Regions from separate parts of the Limnohabitans sp. MORI2 genome, predicted to be linked through region 2. Evidence: predicted binding sites of a transcription regulator. Region 2 holds the regulator's gene; each other region holds the start of a gene.
What was found. The regulator LexA, encoded in region 2, represses DNA repair genes until DNA is damaged. The targets are predictions, from matches to a motif close to ACTGTATNNNNATACAGT.
Positions count from the first base shown of each region.

Region 1 (6,446 bases), 350 kb from region 2:
TCTTCAATGACCCAACGTGCACGCACTTTGAGCGAGCCACGGCCTGTGCGGTACGCATCGGCAATGTCAGACGCGCTGCTGATGATTTGGCCGCCACCGGGATAGTCGGGGCCGGGCAAGATTTGCATCAGCTCGTCGTCGCTCAGCTTCGGGCTCTTGATGAGGGCGACGCACGCATCGGCCACTTCGCGCAGGTTATGGCTCGGAATTTCAGTGGCCATACCCACCGCAATACCGCTGGCGCCATTGAGCAAAGCAAATGGCAAACGGGCGGGCAACTGCTTGGGCTCCTCGGTGGAGCCGTCGTAGTTGGGCTGGAAGTCGACCGTACCTTCGTCAATCTCGTCCAACAGCAGAGAAGTGATTTTGGCCAGTCGGGCTTCGGTGTATCGCATGGCCGCAGCGCCATCGCCGTCGCGCGAACCAAAGTTGCCTTGGCCGTCGATCAGGGGGTAACGTTGCGCGAAGTCTTGCGCCATGCGCACGAGGGCTTCGTACGCCGCGCTGTCGCCGTGCGGGTGGTAGCGGCCCAGCACGTCACCCACCACGCGGGCGCACTTGACGGGCTTGGCGCCTGAGTTGCCGTTAAAGCCCAAGCCCATGCGGGACATGGAATACAAAATGCGGCGCTGCACGGGCTTTTGGCCATCGCACACATCGGGCAAGGCGCGGCCTTTGACCACGCTGAGCGCGTACTCAAGGTAGGCGCGTTGGGCGTAGTGGCCCAGCGCGATGTCGCCGTCGTTATCGGCGGCAGGCAGTTCGGGGGTTAACAAATCGGTCATACATCAATCTCAATCGAATCGCCATGCAGTTCCATCAGCTCGCGGCGTGCGGCGGCTTCGCCTTTGCCCATGAGTTGGGTGATCAAGCCTTCGGTGGCGGCAAAGTCCAACATGCCGAGTTGCACGGGCATGAGGCGGCGGGTGTCGGGGTTCAAGGTGGTGTCCCACAGTTGTTCAGCGCTCATCTCGCCCAAACCTTTGAAGCGGCTGATGCTCCACTTGCCCTCGGCCACGCCGTCTTTGCGCAGCTTGTCGAGGATGGCTGTGAGCTCGCCCTCGTCCAAGGCATACACCTTGGTGGCTGGCTTTTTGCCACGGGCTGGTGCGTCCACACGGAACAGCGGGGGGCGCGCCACAAACACATGCCCCGCTTCAATGAGCTTGGGGAAGTGACGGAAGAACAGCGTGAGCAACAACACTTGGATGTGCGAGCCGTCCACGTCCGCATCTGACAAGATGCAAATCTTGCCGTAGCGCAAGCCACTCAAATCAGGCGAGTCGTTAGGCCCGTGTGGGTCTACGCCAATGGCCACCGAGATGTCGTGAATTTCGTTGTTGGCAAACAGGCGGTCGCGCTCGACTTCCCAGGTGTTGAGCACCTTGCCGCGCAGCGGCAGGATGGCTTGGCTTTCTTTGTCGCGGCCCATCTTGGCGCTTCCGCCTGCAGAGTCGCCCTCAACCAAAAACACTTCGTTGTGGCTGATGTCGCGGCTTTCGCAGTCTGTCAACTTGCCAGGCAACACGGCCACGCCTGAGCCTTTGCGCTTTTCAACTTTTTGGCCAGCGCGTTGACGTGTTTGTGCGGCCTTGATGGCGAGCTCAGCCAGTTTTTTGCCGTAGTCCACGTGCTGGTTCAGCCACAGCTCCATGGTGGGTCGCACATAGCTGGACACCAAACGCACGGCATCGCGTGAGTTGAGGCGCTCTTTGATTTGGCCTTGGAATTGCGGGTCGAGCACCTTGGCGCTCAGCACATAGCTGGCACGGGCAAACACGTCTTCGGGCAAAAGTTTGACGCCCTTAGGCAGCAAGGCATGCAGCTCAATAAAACTCTTGACTGCATTGAACAAACCATCACGCAAGCCGCTGTCGTGCGTGCCGCCCGCGCTGGTAGGAATCAAGTTGACATAGCTCTCGCGCACAGGTTGGCCGTCTTCGGTAAAGGCCACCGCCCACGCAGCGCCCTCGCCTTCGGCAAAGCTGTCGTGGTTTTTGTCGGCATAGCCCTCGCCCTCGAACAAAGGAATCACGGGGTCGCCGTTGAGCGTTTGCATCAAGTAGTCGCGCAGGCCGCCTTTGTAGAGCCAGTTTTGGGTTTCTTTGTTTTTTTCATTGATGAGCGTCACGCTCACGCCAGGCATCAGTACCGCTTTGCTGCGCAGCAAGTGCACCAGCTCGCCCATGGGCAAGGCTGAGGATTCAAAGTATTTGGCATCGGGCCACACGCGCACAGTGGTTCCTTGCTTGCGGTCGCCGCTTTCTTGCTTGCGGGTGCTGAGTTTTTCCACCACGTCGCCGCCAGCAAACACCAAGCGGGCCACTTGGCCTTCGCGGTGGCTGGTGGCTTCCATGCGTTTGGCCAGCGCGTTGGTCACGCTCACGCCCACGCCGTGCAAACCGCCGGAGAAGCTGTACGCACCGCCTGAGCCTTTGTCGAACTTGCCACCCGCATGCAAGCGGGTGAACACCAGCTCAATGACGGGCGCTTTTTCTTCGGGGTGCATGCCAAACGGAATGCCACGGCCGTCGTCTTCGATGCTGACCGAGCCATCGCTGTGCAGCGTGACGGAAATCTTCTTGCCGTGTCCAGCGAGGGCCTCGTCGGCGGCGTTGTCCAACACCTCTTGGATGATGTGCAAGGGGTTGTCGGTGCGGGTGTACATGCCCGGACGCTGCTTGACGGGTTCGAGTCCTTTGAGGACGCGAATCGAGCCTTCCGAGTACTGGGGCGGTGTAGTGGGTTGCTTTGTTGCCATGGGGCGGCATTGTAGACAGTTTCAAATTTGATACTGTATAAAACAACAGACCGACAGTTTTCGTGAATTCGCCCCATTGAAAGCGCCAACGTGAAAGCCCCCGTGACAGCGCTTTGCCAGCACATTGGTTAAAGTCAATGCATGACCCACCCACACAAAACCCTGCCCATGTGGCAAGTACTGGCCTGCGGGGCCGCCATCGTCACCTTGTCCATGGGCGTGCGCCACGGATTTGGTCTGTGGTTGCAACCCATCACCCAAGCCCAAGACTGGACCCGTGAAAACTTCGCGATGGCGATTGCCATTCAAAACCTGACCTGGGGTTTTGCGGGCATTTTCTCTGGCATGTTGGCAGATCGCTTTGGTGCGTTTCGCGTCATCGTCACATGCGCCGTCTTTTATGCCCTGGGCTTGTTGGGCATGGCTTATTCGTCAACGCCCGCGCTCTTCACGGCCACAGCCGGTGTCTTGATTGGCATTGCGCAAGCTGGCACCACCTATGCCGTGATCTACGGCGTGATTGGCCGCAACGTGAGCGCTGCGAAACGCTCATGGGCCATGGGCGTGGCTGCGGCAGCGGGTTCGTTTGGTCAGTTTTTGATGGTGCCGACCGAGGGCTACCTGATCAGCACATTTGGTTGGCAAGAGGCGCTGGCATGGCTAGCCATGGCCGCACTGTTGGTCATCCCCTTGGCTTATGGTTTGCGCGAGCCAGGCTTTGCAGGCGGCGCTACGCCGCACCGTGAGCAGTCCATCATGCATGCACTGCGTGAAGCGTTTAACTACCGCAGCTTTCAGCTGCTGATGGCTGGCTACTTTGTGTGTGGCTTTCAAGTGGTGTTCATCGGTGTGCACATGCCCAGCTACCTGAAAGACCAAGGTTTGTCGCCCGAGGTGGCCAGCATTGCCTTGGCGCTGATTGGTCTTTGCAACGTATTTGGCACCTACATCTCTGGCAGCTTGGGCCAGCGTTTGGCCAAGCGCAAAATTTTGGCCTTTATCTATTTTTCGCGTTCAGTCGCGATCGTGCTCTTTTTACTGGCCCCCCTCACGCCCATGAGCGTGTACATCTTTTCTTCGGTCATGGGTTTGCTCTGGCTCTCCACTGTGCCGCCCACCAACGCGGTGGTGGCGCAGATTTTTGGCGTGGCGCATTTGTCCATGTTGGGCGGCTTTGTGTTCTTCAGTCACCAAATTGGCAGCTTCATGGGAGTGTGGCTGGGTGGCTACTTGTATGACAAAACCGGCAGCTACGACATTGTTTGGTACATCTCCATCGCACTCGGTGTGTTTGCTGCCTTGGTAAATTTGCCCGTGAAAGAAACTGCCATCGAGCGTGCACCTGCCGCTGCGATGGCCTGAATTTTCAAATGATGCTCATCTCACGCACATGGATTCGCCAAGCCTTGATTGGCTTGGCCTGCTTCGCTGCGCTGGTGGCGGTGATGTCGATGTATTTGCAGCCCGAGTTTTTGCTGACTTTGGCGAATCAGGTATGGGGATGTTTCTAAGATGAGTACGGTGCTTCACGGGCAAGAACCCACGTCGAATTGGGTCGCACGATGGACCCACCTGCTGCCAGCGGGTTGCAGCGTGCTGGATATCGCCTGCGGCCACGGCCGTCATATGCGACATTTTGCGGCCTTGGACCATCCTGTCACAGGCGTTGATCGCAACCCTGAAGCCATAGCCGCCGTCAGCTCCTTGGGTGAAACCATCTGTGCGGACATCGAAAACGGACCTTGGCCTTTGCCAGGGCGCACGTTTGGTTGCGTGGTGGTGACCAACTACCTGTGGCGACCACTTTGGCCACACATTTTGGCGAGCCTTGCGCCTAGCGGTGTACTCATCTATGAAACCTTTTCTAATGGCAATGCATCGGTAGGCAAACCCTCTCGCCCTGATTTTTTGCTGCATCAGGGTGAATTGCTGAATGTGTGCAGGGACCTTCGGGTGGTGGCCTTTCAAGAGGTCTTCATTCCCCAACCCGATCGCTTTGTGCAACGCATCGTCGCCGTACGGGAAACGCAAGACACAGAAACACCCGTGCGTTACCCACTTTCCAACTAAAAACAGCGTTTGCAATCGCTAGAATGAACGTTTTTCCTTGACCGAACTCGCGGACATGACACCCATTACCGGCAGCATCGTGGCTTTGACCACCCCCATGCACACAGACGGCAGCGTCGACTACCCCACCCTGCGCAAATTGATTGACTGGCACATCGCCGAAGGCACCGACTGCATTGGCGTCGTGGGCACCACCGGCGAGTCCCCCACAGTGAATGTGGAAGAGCACTGCGAAATCATCCGCGTGTCTGTAGAACAGGCTGCCAAACACACCGAGCGTCATGTGCCCATCATGGCTGGATGCGGCGCGAACTCGACCGCTGAAGCGATCGAGCTGGCCAAGTACGCCAAAAAGGTGGGCGCACATTGCCAGCTGCAAGTCGTGCCCTACTACAACAAGCCCACGCAAGAAGGCCAATACCTGCACTTCAAAGCCATCGCCGAAGCGGTGGACTTGCCCGTGATTTTGTACAACGTGCCCGGCCGCTCAGTGGCCGATATGGCACACGACACCGTGCTGCGTTTGGCCCAAGTGCCCGGCATCGTGGGTATCAAAGAAGCCACTGGCAACATCGAACGCGCCGAGTGGTTGATTCGTGATGTGCCCAAAGGCTTTGCCGTGTACTCCGGTGACGATCCAACTGCCGTGGCATTGATGCTGTGCGGCGGCCAAGGCAACATCAGCGTGACCGCCAACGTGGCCCCACGCTTGATGCACGAGCTGTGCATGGCTGCCATTGCGGGTGACGTCAAACGCGCCATGGAAATCCAATTTAAGTTGATGCCTGTTCACAAACACTTGTTTGTGGAAGCCAACCCCATTCCCGTGAAGTGGGCCATGCACCGCATGGGCCTTGCTGGCCCAACGCTGCGCTTGCCCATGACCGAGCTCACCAAGGCGAACGAGCCTGTGGTGGAAGGCGCATTGCGCGCTGCTGGTTTGATTTGATTTTTGAAAAGGCCTTGGCTGTGAAAAATTCTTTTGCTTCAAATCGCACAGCAGTTGCGCTGACCACTTTGGTGTTGCTCAGCGGCTGCGGCTCCATCATGGATGGAGACAAGGTCAACTACAAAACCCAAGGTGGCACCAAAGTTGTGCCTCTCGACATTCCGCCGGACCTCACCCAACTGAATCGTGACACACGCTATGCAGTGCCGGGTAGCGCCGTGACGGCGAGTGGCATGGCCAATCGTCCTGCGCCTACTGTTGCCGCTACAGCAGCCAAGCAAGTGAACGACGTGCGCATTGAGCGCGATGGCAAACAACGTTGGCTGGTGGTCAATCGATCAGCAGATGTTGTTTGGCCAATTGTTCAAGAGTTTTGGAAAGAAAACGGTTTTGAATACACCATTCAGCAGCAGCAACTTGGACTGCTAGAAACCGAGTGGGCAGAAAACAGGGCAAAAATTCCGCAAGATTTTGTGCGTCGAACGCTCGGCAAAGTTTTGGATGGACTCTACTCATCTGGCGAACGTGACAAATTTCGCACCCGCATTGAACGCAACAACTCCGGCGGCTCTGATATCTTCATCACGCACCGTGGCATGAGCGAAGAATACAAAGACAACTCAAAAACCAGCACAATTTGGCAGCCTCGCCCTAATGACCCCGAAC
Region 1 covers NZ_AP027058.1:1,535,281-1,541,726, forward strand. Annotated here, with positions in the region: gene parC (DNA topoisomerase IV subunit A) at 1-785, opposite strand, end outside; gene QMG27_RS07220 (DNA topoisomerase IV subunit B) at 782-2,761, opposite strand; gene QMG27_RS07225 (MFS transporter) at 2,903-4,123, shown strand; gene QMG27_RS07230 (hypothetical protein) at 4,132-4,272, shown strand; gene QMG27_RS07235 (class I SAM-dependent methyltransferase) at 4,274-4,831, shown strand; gene dapA (4-hydroxy-tetrahydrodipicolinate synthase) at 4,887-5,780, shown strand; gene bamC (outer membrane protein assembly factor BamC) at 5,801-6,446, shown strand, end outside.
Region 1: the regulator LexA is predicted to act here: its motif matches at 2,794-2,811, upstream of QMG27_RS07220 (DNA topoisomerase IV subunit B).

Region 2 (6,446 bases):
CGTTCAAGTACTGTTGGTAGACAGAGGTGATCGCCTCGTGTGCCACATCAATGCCAGTCATGTCGAGCAGTTGGAACGGGCCGAGCTTGAAACCTGCTTGGTCGCGCAAGATACGGTCAATGGTGGCGAAATCGGCCACGCCCTCCGATGCGATTTGCAGCGCTTCTGTGGCGCCTCCCAAAATGCCAATGGTTTTGTAGATGGAATTCATGGCGAAGATTATGGCCGAGGCTGTCTGGCCTTTTGAGTTGCACTTGGGTGACACCGATACCGCGTTTCTCGCGCTCAGCCGCATGGGCCTGTGACAGAATGAATTCGGTCCTTATTGACTGGAGTACTTTTCATGACCCTCAAGCTTTGCGGTTTCGCTGTCAGCAACTACTACAACAAGCTCAAAATTCAGCTGCTTGAAAAAGCCGTGCCGTTTGAGGAAGAACTCGTCTGGGTCATGCCAGCTTCGCCCGAGACCTTGCTGCGCTCGCCCATGGGCAAGGTGCCTTTTTTAGAAACACCACAGGGCTGTATCAGCGAATCTGCGGTATGCGCTGAATACATTGAGCAGGCTTACCCACATCACCCCTTGTTGCCTGCAGATCCGTTCAAGGCGGCCAAAGTGCGTGAAATCATCACCTACATTGATTTGCATGTGGAGCTCGTGGCCCGAGAACTTTACCCAGAAGCTTTCTTTGGCGGCAAGGTTGATGATGCGGTCAAGACGCGTGTGCGCAAGCAACTCACCAAAGGTGTGGCGGGTTTGACCAAACTGCTGAAGTTCTCACCCTATGTGGCAGGAGACACCTTCACGCTGGCTGATTGCTCGGCCATCGTGAGCTTGCCCTTGGCTTCTCTTGCTTCCAAGTCCGTGCTTGGTGAAGATTTGTTAGCGCATTTGCCGATCAAAGCATATAGCCAGCAAATGGCCGAGCGTGCCTCGGTGCAAAAAGTCAACGAAGACAAAAAGGCTTGCATGGCCTTGATGGCCGAGCGCATGGCCAACAAGGGGCGCTAGATCCGCAGGGGCTGATCAGCGGCGTACTTGCAGTGCGCCAGGGTTGACGATGTTGGTGGGCGTACCCTTGATGAAGTTCACCACATTGTCAAACGCCGTGCCGAAATACAGCTCGTAGCTGTCTTGTTCCACGTAGCCAATGTGGGGCGTGCAAATGCAGTTTTCCAAACGCAGCAGCGCCTGGCCTTGCATGATGGGCTCACTCTCAAACACATCAATGGCGGCCATGCCTGGACGTCCACGGTTGAGCGCGGTGATGAGCGCGTCGGGTTCAATCAACTCAGCACGAGAAGTGTTCACCAGCAATGCGGTGGGTTTCATGCGGGTTAAATCTGCAAGTTTCACGATGCCCCGTGTTTCGTCGACCAAACGCAAATTCAGCGACAACACATCACACTCTTCAAAAAACACCTCGCGTGAGGGGGCGACATTCAAGCCATCTTTGGCTGCACGTTCTCGCGAGGCTTCACTGCCCCACATCACCACGCGCATACCAAATGCTTTGCCGTAGCCGGCCAGCAGTTGACCAATCTTGCCGTAGCCCCAAATGCCGAGGGTTTTGCCGCGCAGCACTTGCCCCAAACCAAAGTTGGGGGGCATGGAGCCAGCTTTGAGCCCCGACTGCTGCCAAGCGCCGTGTTTGAGGTTGCTGATGTATTGAGGCAGGCGACGCATGGCTGCCATGATGAGTGCCCATGTCAATTCAGCGGGAGCGATAGGAGAGCCAGAACCTTCGGCCACAGCAATGCCGCGTTCGGTACAGGCTGCAATGTCGATGTGAGAGCCGGCCTTGCCGGTTTGGGAGATGAGTTTAAGCTTGGGGAGTTTGTCCAGCAGCTGACGGGTGATGTGGGTGCGTTCACGGATCAACACCAGCACTTCGGCATCACGCAGCCTGACAGACAACTGGCCAACGCCCTTGATGGTGTTGGTATAAACCTTAGCGGGATACGCTTCTAACTTGGACGCGCAATTGAGCTTGCGCACGACATCTTGGTAGTCGTCGAGGATGACAATATTCATCCCTCAATTGTGCCTTGTGACACAGGCCCCACACGTGGCGTGAGGCCATAGATGTGCATCAATGACGGTTTTCGAGTTCGGCCAAACGGTCTAGCTCAGCGCAGACATCGGCCATGCGTCCAGAGATGACCATGCGCCCTGCTTGACTGCGGTGGTGTTGGGCTTCCATCACGCGTGCCACGCGCAATGGCAAAGGGCGAGGTGTGCTTTGCAAGGCTTGTGCTGGCATGAAGCCGCGAACAACGTTTTGCAGAGGGTTGAGGAGGCGATAAGCGCCGAAAAGTGCGAGGCTCATGGTCGTTCTTTCTTTACATCATCATGGTGTTACGGATGAGGCCAACGGCCAAACCCTCAATTTCAAAAGGCTCACCAGGCTCGACCACAATCGTTTTGAAGTCGGGGTTCTCGGCAAGCAGCTCAATGTGGCTGGCGGTTTTGCGAAAGCGCTTGACGGTCACGTCTTCGCCCAAACGTGCCACCACGATTTGGCCGTTCTTGGCGTCGCGGGTGGATTGCACGGCCAACAAGTCGCCATCCATGATGCCTGCGTCGCGCATGGACATGCCGCGCACACGCAGCAAGTAGTCAGGCTTGCGGGCAAACAGGCTGCTTTCGACAAAGTAGGTTTGATCGACATGCTCTTGTGCCAAGATGGGGGAGCCAGCCGCGACGCGACCCACCAAGGGCAATGAAAAACCAGAAGGCGAGGCGCTGAAAGTGTTGTCTTGGTAGCTGCGTGTGTTGCCACCTTTGAGGCGAATGCCACGAGAAGTGCCACTGACTAGCTCGATGGCACCTTTGCGGGCCAAGGCTTGTAAGTGTTCTTCGGCCGCGTTAGCCGACTTGAAACCCAGCTCGGCGGCAATTTCAGCACGGGTGGGGGGCGAACCGGTGTTGGCAATGGCAGACTGGATGAGTTCCAGAATCTGTTGCTGACGGGCGGTGAGTTTGGGCATTTCAATCATCGGTTCGACTCCTGCACAATGTGTGTCTTGAGGGATGTACCTGTTTGCACATCCAGTAACTGTATTTTTAACCAGCTTTTTGAGTTTTGCAAGCCATGAATGCAAAAAAAACTAAAAAAATCGTTGTTTTAGCCACAGGCGGCACCATTGCGGGCTTGGCCAGCGATGCGCAACAGCCCCAAAACTACACGGCGGGCCAAGTGGCCGTGGAGGATTTGTTGCATGGTGTACAACCCAGCGGCTTTGAGGTACTGAGCGAGCAGGTGGCCCAAATCGACAGCAAAGACATGTCGTTTGCAGTGTGGCAAAGCTTGCTTAGCCGCTTGGCGCACTGGTTGGCGCAAGACGATGTGCAGGGCGTTGTCATTACCCACGGCACCGATACGCTGGAAGAAACTGCGTATTTTTTGCAAACGGTGTTGCACCCCGCTAAGCCAGTGGCACTGACCTGCGCCATGCTGCCCGCCAATGCCCCCGACAGCGATGGCCCTGCCAACTTGCAAGACGCATTGGCGTGGGTGCAAAAGCCAGCAGCCAAAGGTGTGACCGTGGTGTGTGCAGGCCAAGTGCATGCGGGCGATGCAGTGCAAAAAAGCCATAGCCATCAGCGCAACCCATTCACCTCACAAGCGTTGGGTGCCCATCCGCAATCTTTGCAAGTGCCAACCGTGGCTCAGGTGTTAGCCTGCAAAGCTTGGCCGCGCGTGGAGTTGGTGCTCAACCATGCAGGTGCCGATGGTCGTACGGTGCGTGCCTTGATGGCCCACGATGCACCTCAAGGTTGGGTCGTGGCTGGCACTGGCAATGGCACTTTGCACCAAGATCTGCAAGCCGCATTGCTAGAGGCGCAAAAGCAGGGCGCACAAGTGCTGCGTGTCTCGCGCTGCGCCTGGGGTGGCGTGCAAACGCGTGATGCCGATGTATTTCCCCATGCAGGGGTGCTGACCGCTGTGCAAGCGCGTGTGGCGTTGCTGTTGAACCTCATTGCTCAGCAAGCTTAAGTAAAGCAAGCCACGGCACACAGATGGCTCAACAAACGCCACGAGCCTGAGCCATTCATCAAGTCAGCCATAAAAAAAGCCGCTCTACAGAGCGGCTTTTCTTTGCAAGCGTGATGCTTGACGCGAATTAAGCGGCGAGGGCTTGGAACGCGCGTTCTTTGATTTCTTCCACAGTGCCTGTGCCGCTGATGGCGCGGTACTTGGGGGCTGCAGCGGCGTCGGCCTTGGCCCAGCCAGAGTAGTAGTCCACCAAGGGGCGGGTTTGGGCGCTGTACACATCCAGACGCTTCTTGACGGTTTCTTCTTTGTCGTCGTCGCGCTGAATCAGAGGCTCACCGGTCACGTCGTCTTTGCCTTCCACCTTGGGTGGGTTGAACTTGACGTGGTAAGTGCGACCGCTGGCCACGTGGGCGCGGCGGCCGCTCATGCGTTCGATGATCGCGTCAAAAGGCACGTCGATTTCGAGCACGTAGTCCAGCTTCACGCCAGCCGCTTTCATGGCGTCGGCTTGAGGGATGGTGCGAGGGAAACCGTCAAACAAGAAACCGTTGGCGCAATCGGCTTGGGCGATGCGTTCTTTGACCAAGTTGATGATGAGGTCATCGCTCACCAAACCACCGGCATCCATCACTTTTTTGGCTTCGATGCCCAGCGGCGTACCGGCCTTCACAGCGGCGCGCAACATGTCGCCGGTGGAGATTTGAGGGATGCCGTATTTTTGGCAAATGAAGGTGGCCTGTGTGCCTTTACCGGCACCGGGGGCGCCCAACAAAATGAGTCTCATGTGTGGTCCTAAAGAACGATACGTTTTAATACTTAGGCGAGGATAGCACGCGCATCCCTTCCAAAGCCTTACGCGGCGGCGCTCAGCAGCGCACGAACGCGCGCCAAGTCTTCGGGCGTGTCCACGCCGGGGCCTGGCGAATGGTCGGTGATGTGCACAGCAATGCGGTGGCCGTGCCACATGGCACGCAGTTGTTCAAGCGACTCAGTCACCTCAATCGGTGCTTGCGCCAGTTTTGGGAACTCGCGCAAAAAGCCGACACGGTAACCGTACAAACCCACATGGCGCAACGGCGCGGGGTTGGGCAGGGCAGTGATGCCGCCGTTCAAGCCACCGTTTGCAAAGCCATCGCGCCACCAAGCAATGGGGGCGCGGCTGAAGTACAGCGCGGTGTTGCGGGCATCGAGCACCACCTTCACCACATTAGGGTTGGCAAAGTCTTGCACGTTGTCAATCGCATGGGCGAGGGTGCTCATGCTGCAATCGGTGCGTGCTTGCAGCAGTTGGGCGGCAGCGTCAATCGAAGCGGGGTCAATCAGGGGTTCGTCGCCTTGCACATTCACCACCACATCGGTGTCTTGCAGCTTCAACGCATCGCAGGCTTCGGCCAAACGGTCGCTGCCAGAAGGGTGGTCGGTGCGGGTGAGCACGGCATCAATGCCATGGGCTTGGCAAGCAGCCACGATGCGTGCATCGTCAGCAGCCACCACCACACGCGAGGCGGCAGAGAGTTTGGAGCGCTGCGCTACGCGTACGACCATGGGCAAGCCTGCGATGTCGGCCAAGGGCTTATCAGGCAGGCGGCTTGACGCCATACGCGCCGGAATGAGAACGGTGAACGCCATCTCAGGCGGCTTCCAACTCTGCGTCGGTCAGGGGGCGCGCTTCGTTTTCAAGCAACACAGGAATGCCATCGCGAATGGGGTAAGCCAAGCGGGCACTGCGCGAGACGAGTTCTTGCGTGTCGCGTTTGAATTCCAAGGGGCCTTTGGTCACGGGGCAGACCAAGAGTTCAAGCAGTTTGTTGTCCATGGGGTGATGATAACTTTGCGCGTTGTGCGTCAGCGAGGTGCTGGTCAATCGCAGCCAAGAGCGCATTGGGTAAGGTGGTTTGCAGTGGGACAGCCCATGCCTTGGGGTGACGCGCCCAGAGCTTGACCGCGTCTTTTTCGGTGCACAGCACGTCGCCTTGTGTTGCGTCAATGTGTAGGTCTTGTAGATTGGCGTGATCGGCAAGCGCCTGGGTATGCACCACATTCAACCCTTGTTCGCGCAGCATGGCAAAAAACACCTCAGGTTTGGCAATGCCGGCCAAGGCTTGCACGGGGGTATCCCACCAGCTGCTGAGCGATCGCTGGCTGCCATCGGCTTGCAGTGCATGGTCAGCCAAGTGCCGTTCAATGGCAAACTCGTTCGGTCCAGCCTCGCCTGAGCGCTTGACCACCAAACAGGGCACTTCTTGGCCTGATGAAGCCGAACGCAAAGGCTTGCGTGGCCAAGCCTCGCGCAACGGGCCTGCGGGCAGCAAGTGGCCGTTACCAACGCCGCGTTCGTCAAACACACACAGCTCCAAGTCGCGATCCAGCGCCAAGTGCTGCAAGCCATCGTCACACACCAACACTTGCACATCAGGGTGCAATGACAACAGAGCTTGACCTGCATCC
Region 2 covers NZ_AP027058.1:1,186,356-1,192,801, forward strand. Annotated here, with positions in the region: partial or broken gene QMG27_RS06005 (3-hydroxyacyl-CoA dehydrogenase family protein) at 1-169, opposite strand, end outside; gene QMG27_RS06010 (glutathione S-transferase) at 344-1,009, shown strand; gene QMG27_RS06015 (D-2-hydroxyacid dehydrogenase family protein) at 1,025-2,032, opposite strand; gene QMG27_RS06020 (hypothetical protein) at 2,091-2,327, opposite strand; gene lexA (transcriptional repressor LexA) at 2,341-2,997, opposite strand; gene QMG27_RS06030 (asparaginase) at 3,093-3,998, shown strand; gene adk (adenylate kinase) at 4,126-4,782, opposite strand; gene kdsB (3-deoxy-manno-octulosonate cytidylyltransferase) at 4,851-5,627, opposite strand; gene QMG27_RS06045 (Trm112 family protein) at 5,629-5,814, opposite strand; gene lpxK (tetraacyldisaccharide 4'-kinase) at 5,795-6,446, opposite strand, start outside.

Region 3 (6,446 bases), 1.2 Mb from region 2:
AGTGCGCAGCGTTACCCGCATGAGTTGTCGGGCGGCCAGCAGCAGCGCGTGGCCTTGGCCCGTGCGTTAGCGCCTAGGCCCCAGCTGTTGTTGCTCGATGAGCCTTTTTCCAACCTCGACGTTGAGTTGCGCGAGCGCTTGGCCTTAGAGGTGCGCGGCATTTTGAAAGAAGCACAAACCACCGCTTTATTTGTGACGCACGACCAAATGGAAGCCTTTGCCATTGGTGATGTGATTGGCGTCATGTCTGAAGGTCGTTTGCACCAGTGGGACGACGCCTACACGCTCTATCACCGACCCGCCACACGCTTTGTGGCCGAGTTCATTGGTCACGGCGTGTTTACGCCTGCCACTTTGCGAGAGGTGAACAACCAAGTCGTGGTCAGTACCCCGATGGGTGATTTGGTGGATGTGGCTGAGTGTCCACTGCCTTGTACTTTTGCGGCGGGCGAGTGCGATGTATTGCTGCGTGCCGATGACATCGTGCACGACGACGATGCGCCCGTGAAAGCGGAAATCATTCGCAAATCATTTCGCGGTTCAGAGTTTTTGTACACCCTACGCCTGAAAACAGGTGAGACGGTCATGGCGCATGTGCCTAGTCACCATGACCATGTGGTGGGTGAGTGGATAGGCATTCGCGCTGAGGTTGACCATGTGGTTACCTTTAACCGTGCGTGCCCTGTGAATGGCCACGACTTGTGCAATATGCCGTGCGCAGATCACGAAGCACCGCACGAACAGCCCGTGCACTTTCACGTCAAAGCGGCGGCTTAATTTCTGTCACGGTGCTGATTCAGCACATTCTGGTTTGGAACACAGCCCGTACAGAGACATGGAGTGGTTGATCAATTTGAAGCCGTGTTTTTTGGCGATTTTTTCTTGCTTGGATTCGATGTCTTCATCGTGAAATTCGACCACGGATCCGCAGCTCAGACAGACCAAGTGATCGTGATGCCCGCCTTCGTTCAGCTCGAAGGTGGTTTTGCCAGTTTCAAAATTGGTCGCGACCAAAATGCCTGCATCTGCAAATTGAGTTAACACGCGATAAACCGTGGCGATACCGATGTCGCTTTCGTGTTGCAACACTTTTTTGTAAACATCTTCGGCCGAGAGGTGCCTTGCATCGCTTTGGTGAAAAATATCCAAAACGGTGATGCGCTGGCTGGTGACCTTGAGCCCCTTGCTTTTTAATTGCGAAGAATACTTATCTGTATCCATGGTGTTCTTTCATCGAATACACGAACGATAACAGCTCGGCTCAAACGGATTAAGCCTGCGTGTTAGAAAACCGCACGGTGAATCGGGCGCCTGGCATGGGCTTGCCTGGGAAAGCATCTTCCAGTGTCACCACGGCGGCGTGTTGGTGCGCAATTTCAATCACGATGGGCAAGCCCAAACCAGACCCGTCCGCCTCTGTGCCCAAGGCACGGTAGAAGGGTTGGAACACCAGATCGCGCTCGGCTTCGGGTATGCCGGGGCCTGAATCTTCCACTTGCAACACGACGACTTTGCCAAACTTGTCGGCCAGCAAACGCACCGTGATGACACCCGGCGCATCTTCGCTAGAGGGCGTGTAGTTGATGGCGTTGTCCACCAAATTGCGCACCATTTCTTTGAGCAGCGTGGGGTTGCCCATCACGCGTACGCCGGTGCTGCCCATCTCCGCACCTTCGTAGCCGAGGTCAATGTATTTGTCCATCGCGCGTGGCAGTGAGTCTTGAATCACATCGCTCACCAATTCAACCAAGTCGCATGGGCTGCGCGCGATATTGCTGGTGCTGCTTTCAGCACGAGCGAGCGACAGCAGTTGGTTCACCGTGTGTGTGGCACGAATGCTGGCGCGACCAATGAGCTTGAGCGATTGTTTCAATTCGTCTGCGCTCGAGTCTTCGCGCTGTGCCAAGTCGGCTTGCATGCGCAAGCCCGCAAGTGGTGTTTTGAGCTGATGCGCGGCATCGGCCAAGAAGCGTTTTTGTGTGGCGATGGATTCTTTGAGCCGTGTGAGCAAATCGTTGATGGAGGCCACCAGTGGTGCCACTTCTTGTGGCACGGCTGATTCGTCGAGGGGGCTCAGGTCATCGGGCTTGCGCAGGCGAATGCGCTCTTCCAGTTTGCTCAATGGGCGAATGCCGCGTGCCAACGCCAACCACACCAACAACACGGCCAACGGCAAGATGACGAATTGCGGCAGCATGACGCCTTTGATAATTTCTGTGGCGAGCACCGAGCGCTTTTCGAGCGTCTCGCCCACTTGCACCAACACAGGCTTTGTGCCGGGGATGTCGACGCGAACCCAGGTGTAGGCCACGCGCACATCAGCGCCGCGCATTTCGTCGTCGCGAATGCGGACTTCGCCTGCGAGAGGTTGCTCTTCATCGGGCGGCAGAGGGAAGTCGCGTTCACCACTCACGAACTCACCGCGTGTTCCCAACACTTGGTAGTAAATCAAGTCGGCTTCATCGGCACGCAAAATTTCGCGGGCAGGCAAAGGCAAGTTGAAATACATGTGCGTCTGGTCGCTCTTGACGAGCTGAGCCAGCGCTTGAACGTTGTATTCCAAACCTCGGTCAAACGGGCGTCCTGCAATGTTTTGCGCGACTAGCCAAGTCAGCGCCAAGCTCACGGGCCACAGCAGCAAGAGCGGCGTGAGCATCCAATCCAAAATCTCGCCGAACAGCGAGTGTTGCTCGCGCCTAAACAGCTTGGCCATGCGCGTGCGTGTGGTGGATTAACCCGGAATCTTTTCGAGGCAGTAACCCAAGCCGCGCACAGTGGCGATGCGGATGGGGCCTTTTTCAATCTTCTTGCGCAGGCGGTGGATGTACACCTCGATGGCGTTGTTGCTCACCTCTTCGCCCCACTCGCACAGGCGCTCCACCAACTGGTCCTTGCTCACCAATCGGCCGCTGCGTTGCAACAGCACTTCGAGCAAGCCGAGTTCACGCGCAGAGAGCTCCACCATCTTGCCGTCGATGGTGGCCACGCGGCCGGTTTGGTCGTACACCAGAGGGCCATGTTTGATGGATGACGATGTACCGCCCATGCCTCGACGTGTGAGGGCGCGCACGCGAGCTTCGAGTTCTTGCAAGCTGAAGGGCTTGGCCATGTAGTCGTCAGCGCCGTAGTCCAAACCTTTGACGCGTTCTTCCACGCTGTCGGCAGCGGTGAGGATGAGCACGGGGATGGACGAGCCGCGTGAACGCAAACGTTTGAGCACTTCAAGGCCATGCATTTTGGGAAGACCCAAATCCAAGATGAGCAAGTCAAACTCATCGGTGGTCATCAAAGCCGCATCGGCTTCGGTGCCGCTAGCGACGTGGTCAGCGGCAGCGCCAGAGGCGCGCAAAGTACGCAACAGGCCATCGGCCAAGACCAGGTCGTCTTCTGCAATCAGGATGCGCATGTGTTGTCTCCAGCTTCTTCGCGTGTTTTCGGGTCAAGGGCTAGATTCTAGGCTGGAGTAACCGCCCGCATAGGCCTCTAGACCTAGGCTAACCACGGTGGCCACGTCAGCGCCGACCTCTTGTTTGAACTCAGCCTCGGCTTGCGCCACCGCTTGCTCGAACGCTCGTAGCCAAGCCAAGCCCGTGTCGGTGAACACGATGCGCCGTGCACGCGCATCGCTGGGGTCGGGCGTGCGCTCCACCAAACCCCACGCTTCGCACTGGGTGACCAAATCGCCCATGGCTTGTTTGGTCATGCCGGCACTCTCGGCCAGCTCGCTCAGGCGCGAGCCCTCAAGGCTCAGGTGGCGTGTGATGTGGATGTGCGCGGCGCTCACTTGGGCGCGGGCCGCGAGGTTAGACAAGGCCAGCGGCACCTCGACGTTGTGCGCCATCAGGTGCAGCACGCGGGCATCGAAGCGGCGCATGGCGTGGCCGAGCAAGCGGCCGAGGTGGATTTGTCGCCAGTCTTGATGGGGGGCATTTGTGGGGTTTGTGGCCATGTCTAAATGGTAAGGCAAACTGACCAAAAAAAGTGTTTACAAGTTTTGACTTTGCGGTAAAGTACTGGTCAAGCATCCAGCTGTTGATTCAATCAGTGGTTGGAAATCAAACCCAAACCGGAGAACACCATGAGCACCAAACCCGCCGTCGATAGTGAAAAAGCCAAAGCCCTGCAAGCCGCGCTGGCCCAAATTGAAAAGCAATTTGGCAAAGGCACCATCATGCGTTTGGGCGAGGGTGAGGTGGTGGACGACATCCAAGTCGTGTCCACTGGCTCCTTGGGTCTGGACATCGCCTTGGGCGTTGGCGGCCTGCCCCGTGGCCGCGTGATCGAAATTTACGGCCCTGAATCGTCAGGCAAAACCACCCTCACCTTGCAAGTGATTGCCGAGATGCAAAAGCAAGGCGGCACTTGCGCGTTTGTGGACGCTGAGCATGCACTGGATTCGCAATACGCTCAAAAGCTCGGTGTGAACTTGCAAGACTTGCTCATCAGCCAGCCCGACACCGGCGAACAAGCGCTTGAAGTGGTGGACAGCCTCGTGCGCTCTGGCGCGGTGGACTTGGTGGTGGTCGACTCCGTGGCCGCCCTCACCCCTAAGGCCGAACTCGAAGGCGACATGGGCGATTCATTGCCCGGCCTGCAAGCCCGCTTGATGAGCCAAGCGCTACGGAAATTGACGGCCTCCATCAAGAAGACCAATTGCACGGTGATCTTCATCAACCAAATCCGCATGAAGATTGGCGTGATGTTTGGCTCGCCCGAAACTACAACGGGTGGTAACGCGCTCAAGTTCTATGCCTCGGTGCGTTTGGACATTCGCCGCACCGGCACCATCAAACGTGGCGACGAAGCCGTGGGTAACGAGACCAAAGTCAAGGTGGTGAAGAACAAAGTGTCGCCCCCCTTCAAGACGGCTGAGTTCGACATCTTGTTTGGTGAAGGTATCAGCCGCCAAGGCGAAATCATTGACATGGGTGTGAACGCCAAAGTCATTGAAAAGTCGGGCGCTTGGTATGCCTACAACGGCGAAAAAATTGGCCAAGGTCGGGACAATGCCCGTGAGTTCTTGCGCGAAAACGAAGCGCTCGCGTTTGAGATTGAAAACAAAGTGCGCGAATCTTTGGGCATTCCTTTGTTGGCCGGTGGCCCCGAAGTCCCCGCTGCCAAAGAAGAAAAAGCACCCAAGGCCAGCAAGGCTGCGAAAGAAGCGAAAGCCGCCGAAGTTGACGCTGACGGCGTGGTGCTCTAAGAGGTTTTGCGAGACACGACGTGACATCCAACGCGCACGATCCATCGATGGCGGAGGGCGAACCCAAGGCGAAAAGGGCCAAAGGGTTTCAGCCTTCGCTCAAAGGGCGCGCGCTGAGGTTGTTGTCGCTGCGCGAGCATTCGCGTCAAGAACTCGAACGCAAGCTCAAACCGTTTGAAGAAACGCCGGGCGAGCTGGCCGAGGCCTTGGATTTTTTGCAGGCCAAAGACTTCATCAACGAGCAGCGCGTGGTGGAGTCGGTGGTCAACAGTCGCTCTCGCAAGCTCGGTGCATCCCGGGTGCGTCAAGAATTGCAAGCCAAAGGATTGCCCGCCGAGGCCATCGCCGAGGCCGTGCAAACGATGCGCAGCACCGAGCTAGAGCGAGCCCGCGAAGTCTGGCGAAAGAAGTTCGGAGAGCCGCCCGCCGACCAAGCGGCCCGCGTCAAGCAAGTGCGTTTTTTAGTGAGCCGTGGTTTTGCGCCGGAAGTCGTCAAGCGCGTGGTGGCTGGCTCAGAAGACTTCTAACCTGCATCACTGACGAGCTTTAAACGCCCAGCATCAGTTGCAAGTTCTGCACCGCAGCGCCGCTGGCGCCTTTGCCCAAGTTGTCCAAACGTGCGATGAGCACGGCATGGCGATGGGCTTCGTTCGCGAAGACGCGAATTTCTAATTTGTTGGTGTCGTTCAGCGCGGCGGCGTCGAGCTTGCCGTTGTCGGTGGCGGGGTGCACGCTCACCCAGCCGTCAGGGCTTTGGGCGTAGTGCTTGGCCAAGGCGTCATGCAAGTCAGCGGCTTTGGGTTGACCGGGCAGTTCGTCCAAATGCAAAGGCAGTTGCACCAACATGCCTTGGCGGAAGTTGCCAACCGACGGCACAAACAATGGGCGGCGTTTCAGGCCGGTGTAGGCCATGATTTCGGGGATGTGCTTGTGCTCAAGGCCCAAGGCATAGGCTTCAAACAGCGGGGCCTTGCCCGCTTCGTAGTCTTCGATCATGGTGCGACCGCCACCCGAGTAGCCGCTGACCGAAGGCAGCGCCACAGGGAAATCGGCAGGCACCAAGCCTGCATCCACCAAGGGGCGCAGCAACGCAATGGCACCCGTGGCGTAGCAGCCGGGGTTGGCCACACGTTCGGCCTTGATCACGGCCTCGCGCTGACCAGCGGCCAATTCGGGAAAGCCATAAACCCAACCTGGAGTTACACGGTGCGCGGTGGAGGCGTCGATGATTTTGGGCTTTTTG
Region 3 covers NZ_AP027058.1:2,598,768-2,605,213, reverse strand. Annotated here, with positions in the region: gene QMG27_RS12485 (ABC transporter ATP-binding protein) at 1-777, shown strand, start outside; gene fur (ferric iron uptake transcriptional regulator) at 784-1,221, opposite strand; gene QMG27_RS12475 (sensor histidine kinase) at 1,271-2,713, opposite strand; gene QMG27_RS12470 (response regulator transcription factor) at 2,732-3,406, opposite strand; gene QMG27_RS12465 (MarR family winged helix-turn-helix transcriptional regulator) at 3,440-3,949, opposite strand; gene recA (recombinase RecA) at 4,079-5,203, shown strand; gene recX (recombination regulator RecX) at 5,251-5,730, shown strand; gene argC (N-acetyl-gamma-glutamyl-phosphate reductase) at 5,750-6,446, opposite strand, start outside.
Region 3: the regulator LexA is predicted to act here: its motif matches at 4,029-4,046, upstream of recA (recombinase RecA).